DNA from 2 places in the Paenibacillus glycanilyticus genome. Region 1 is predicted to be linked to the other one. Evidence: a T-box and tRNA genes for the amino acid it is inferred to sense, from the RefSeq annotation. Region 1 holds a T-box; the other holds one or more tRNA genes.

Region 1 (2,470 bases):
GCCAACAAAAAAACCTTTATATCCTCGAAGCATGCCAACACCCCATCTCAAAAATTCATCCGCCTGACCTGCTATATTCATTCTATGTGGACAAGCGTGCTGGACATGCCTATTTGTGCGACGAATCTGTTCGAATAAAATAAAAATACCCCTGCCTCCTCCCAAACGGGATAAAAGCAGGGGTTGTTATTTCAACAGCCTTAAGCCATCTTCACCAGACTGTATTTCTTCTTGCCCTTACGGATAATGATGAACCGTCCTCCAATCGCGTGTTCCGAGGACACCTCAAGCGTAAGGTCGGTTACGCGCTCGCCGTTCATGGAAATGGCGCCGTTCGTAATATCCTCCCGTGCTTGACGCTTGGAAGGCTCGATACCGAGATCAACAAGCCAATCAACGATGTTCTTCGCTTCATTCGTCGACTCGAATGTCGGCATTTCCTTGAAGCCCTGCTCGATTTCATCCGCGCTCAGCGATTTGATATCGCCGCTGAATAACGCAGCCGTAATGCGCAGCGCTTGCTGCAGCAGCTCTTCGCTATGAACGAAGCGCGTCATCTCTTCGGCAAGCTTCTTCTGAGCCTCGCGTTTATGCGGCTCCGTAGCGACCTTCTCAGCCAACCCTTCAATCTCTTCCTTCGAGAGGAACGTGAAGTATTTCAAGTATTTAACGACGTCACGGTCGTCCGTGTTAGCCCAGAACTGGTAGAACTCGTACGGAGTGGTCTTCTCCGGATCCAGCCAGATCGCACCGCCAGCCGTCTTGCCGAACTTCGTTCCGTCAGCCTTCAGCATGAGCGGAATCGTAAGGCCGAACGCCTTAGCCTCGCTGCCTTCTTTCTTGCGGATCAGGTCAAGGCCGCTCGTAATATTGCCCCATTGGTCGGAGCCCCCGATTTGAAGCTGTACATCCTCTTCCCGGAACAAATGCAGGAAGTCGAGCGATTGCAAAATCTGGTACGAGAACTCCGTAAACGAAATGCCGCTCTCAAGCCTGCTCGATACGACATCCTTCGCAAGCATTGTATTGATGCTGAAGTTTTTGCCGTAGTCGCGAAGGAACTCGATGACGTTGATTTTATGCGTCCAGTCGTAGTTGTTGACCATGCGCATATTGTTGTCGCCTTCGGTGAGGAACAGCTTGCGAAGCTGCGCGCCAAGCGCTTCGACGTTCGCCTGGATCTGTTCCAGCGTCTGCAAGGAACGCTCGGATGTGCGGCCGCTTGGGTCGCCAATCGTACCGGTCGCTCCTCCGATCAGAATAACCGGACGGTGGCCCGCCAGCTGGAACCGCTTAAGCACCATAAACGGAATCAAGTGGCCGATATGCATGCTGTCTCCCGTCGGATCAACGCCGCAATAGAGCGAGACAGCCTTTTCGTTCGTCAATTCGCGCAGTCCCTCCGCGTCGGTTTGTTGGTTAATGGCGTCGCGCCATTCCAGTTCGTCAATAATGTTCATTGATTAGCTCTCCTTCTTATTCGTGTTAAAAACAAAAAAACGCCCCTATGTCTAAATAGACATAGGGACGATTCGTTTACCGTGGTACCACCCAAATTGCATGAAGCCGCCTTGCGCAAGACTAACCTTCATACCGCTCTAGGCGAGATATCGTTCGCCGTAACCGCCCGGCATTACCCGGGATGCTCCAGAGTGTATTTCGCGGGCTTAATGTGTGCCGGGTTCCATCGCCCCCCGGCTTTCTAGAACAGGGATTAAGCCGCTACTGCGCTCTTTCGCCGCATATGTGATATCAAGTTACAGAAATTATAGAGAATGGCGCAATAAATGTCAATCGTTATCGCTCGCTGCCGGCTTAGGAGTGGAAGCTTGCTTTTCTTTTCAGAATCCGCACTCCGTTAAGCGGAAGCTCAAGCTCATTGCTTACCTTGCCGCCGGCAAGAACATCCTCGTACTCCTGCTCGTCAAGCTTCACATGCTGCGCCGACTCGCTGAAATTGAGCACGAATACGTAATCAAACTCGCCGTCGGAACGCAATTGAGCCGTAACGCCTTGCGGAAGCTCCGTCTCAACGACGCGCTTCAGCCCTTCCTGCTCGACCAGCTTCTTGAAGAAATCGGTGAAGAACGGCTCGGTATTGCGGGATGCGACATAATACGCTTTGCCTTCGCCAAGCTGGTTCACCGTCAGTGCCGGACGGCCTGCGTAGAAGTCATCGCCGTATACGGCCAACGCTTCGGCGCCTTCCAGATGAATCAGGTCGCAGAGTTCAATGGCATCATAGGAGCCAACAAGACCCAGCTTGTTGCCTTCCGACATCACGACGCTGTTCTTCTCCCCGTCATACAGGGAGTCAATCTCTTCGGACCAGATGCCCAGCGTTTTGCGGAGCGGTCCAGGGAAGCCTTCCAGGAAGCAAAGATCGCTTTCGTTAACGATACCCGACCAGTAAGTCGCAACAAACGTGCCGCCGTTTTTCACAAACTCTTCAATTCGCTCGCCAACGCCC
Region 2 (2,470 bases), 1.6 Mb from region 1:
AGCCGACAAAATGGCCATTAGCCGGATTCATGATGCCGTCCATATGTATGCCGAAAAACAGCGGAATCATCGATACGCTCAAATAAATAATGACCCTAGGCCAGATCGGAAAATCCTTTCCCTTCGATTTGGAGGCATCATCCATGAGCCCGATACATACAAGCAGAGCCCCGCCAACCGTAATGCTTAAACTCAGTGGCGTTATACCCTGAAAAGCAATAATCGTAGCCACGCATGCCACATACAATGCCGCTCCGCCCATTAGAGGTATGGGCCGATTATGAATTTTGCGCCAGTTCGGACGATCTACGATTCCGTATTTAAGTGCTATCTTCTGCATAACGGGTACAAAAACAATCGTCAGAACAGCGCTCATACCTACAGCCAGCCAGTACGTCATTCGAATGTTCCCCTTCGTCTGTCACATCATTTGTTATAGCTTTCAACATTGTTCCCTACCCTGAGGAAAAAAATGATTAAAATCTTTCCCGTCAGCGTTATAATGTGTTTGACGATTGGAAATTCTCATGTTAGGATTAATCCATAGTTTACATATCGGAATTTATATAATTAAGGAGTGGATATGATGTCTCAGGTTGTTATTTTGTCCGGAAGCCCTAATCCCGGATCCCGTTTAGCAGGTATTACGCAATATGTGGAATCGCATCTGTCGGATAAAGGCATCTCCTTCAATCATATTACGGTGGCTTCTCTTCCAGCTGAGGACCTTATCCATGCGCGTTTCGATAGCCCGGCCATCGTTGAGGCTGCTGCCATTGTTGAAGCTGCAGATGTTGTTATCATTGCAAGCCCGGTTTACAAAGCATCCTTCACCGGCGTACTCAAGACCTTCCTGGACCTGCTCCCGCAAAAAGGCCTTACCGATAAATTCGTTACCCCTCTGTTCATCGGCGGAACCATTGCCCACTTGCTCTCGATCGACTATGCGCTTAAGCCTGTTCTTTCTTCGCTTAATGCTAAGCATTTCGGCAGCGGCGTTTACGCCATTGACTCGCAGATCGCCCGCATCGATGCCGGCGTTGGCGAATCGCAGTTTGAACTGAATGAAGACCTTAAACAACGCCTGGATGCTTCCGTGGCCGAGATTGTTGAAGAACTGCGTATTCGTAAAATTAAATAAGCCATAAAAATAAGCCTGAGGGATCCTATCCTTCAGGCTTTCTTTAATATCATTATAAAACATCAAAAAACCCGCAGATCGGAGTCTACGGGTTGAACGTTTGAATAAATGGTGAGCCATGAAGGACTCGAACCTTCGACACCCTGATTAAAAGTCAGGTGCTCTACCAACTGAGCTAATGGCTCTCAATAATGAGAAGTGGTGGAGGGTGATGGATTCGAACCACCGAACCGTTAGGAAGAGATTTACAGTCTCCCGCGTTTGGCCACTTCGCTAACCCTCCAAAAGCAAATGGTGGCTCGGGACGGAATCGAACCGCCGACACGAGGATTTTCAGTCCTCTGCTCTACCAACTGAGCTACCGAGCCTTGCATATGGGCAAAAAAAATGGCGGAGCTGACGGGATTCGAACCCGCGGTCTCCTGCGTGACAGGCAGGCATGTTAGGCCTCTACACCACAGCTCCATGGATCATTGCAAAAACATATATGGTGGAGGCTGAGGGGATCGAACCCCCGACCCTCTGCTTGTAAGGCAGATGCTCTCCCAGCTGAGCTAAGCCTCCTGATATATGGTAGCGGCGAAGGGGATCGAACCCCCGACCTCACGGGTATGAACCGTACGCTCTAGCCAGCTGAGCTACACCGCCACGCTTGTCCTACTAGTGTCGCTTACAGTCCGTAGGAGTACTGTAAGATCAGAGCATTGCGCCCTGAAAACTGGATGCGAAATAATGATTCCTTAAGTCTTTAGGATAAGCCCTCGACCGATTAGTATTCGTCAGCTCCACACATTGCTGTGCTTCCACCCCGAACCTATCAACCTCGTCGTCTTCAAGGGGTCTTACTAATTGGGAAATCTCATCTTGAGGGGGGCTTCACGCTTAGATGCTTTCAGCGCTTATCCCGTCCGTACTTGGCTACCCAGCGGTGCTCCTGGCGGAACAACTGGTACACCAGCGGTACGTCCATCCCGGTCCTCTCGTACTAAGGACAGCTCCTCTCAAATTTCCTGCGCCCGCGACAGATAGGGACCGAACTGTCTCACGACGTTCTGAACCCAGCTCGCGTACCGCTTTAATGGGCGAACAGCCCAACCCTTGGGACCTACTTCAGCCCCAGGATGCGATGAGCCGACATCGAGGTGCCAAACCTCCCCGTCGATGTGGACTCTTGGGGGAGATAAGCCTGTTATCCCCAGGGTAGCTTTTATCCGTTGAGCGATGGCCCTTCCATTCGGTACCACCGGATCACTAAGCCCGACTTTCGTCCCTGCTCGACTTGTTGGTCTCGCAGTCAAGCTCCCTTATGCCTTTGCACTCTACGAATGA

What was found. A T-box is a leader RNA that pairs with one kind of tRNA and senses whether it is charged. The one in region 1 lies ahead of tyrS (tyrosine--tRNA ligase), so its partner is inferred to be a tRNA-Tyr.
Region 2: it encodes a tRNA-Tyr, which carries the amino acid that the T-box ahead of tyrS (tyrosine--tRNA ligase) is inferred to sense. The anticodon was not compared.

Annotation. Positions count from the first base shown of each region.
Region 1 covers NZ_CP195155.1:1,753,273-1,755,742, reverse strand. The annotation lists gene tyrS (tyrosine--tRNA ligase) at 201-1,460, opposite strand; T-box leader at 1,521-1,748, opposite strand; gene ACR9FF_RS07855 (beta-galactosidase) at 1,816-2,470, opposite strand, start outside.
Region 2 covers NZ_CP195155.1:162,783-165,252, reverse strand. The annotation lists gene ACR9FF_RS00860 (MraY family glycosyltransferase) at 1-400, opposite strand, end outside; gene ssuE (NADPH-dependent FMN reductase) at 587-1,141, shown strand; tRNA gene ACR9FF_RS00850 (tRNA-Lys) at 1,251-1,326, opposite strand; tRNA gene ACR9FF_RS00845 (tRNA-Tyr) at 1,341-1,424, opposite strand; tRNA gene ACR9FF_RS00840 (tRNA-Phe) at 1,434-1,509, opposite strand; tRNA gene ACR9FF_RS00835 (tRNA-Asp) at 1,530-1,606, opposite strand; tRNA gene ACR9FF_RS00830 (tRNA-Val) at 1,630-1,705, opposite strand; tRNA gene ACR9FF_RS00825 (tRNA-Met) at 1,713-1,789, opposite strand; rRNA gene ACR9FF_RS00820 (23S ribosomal RNA) at 1,891-2,470, opposite strand, start outside.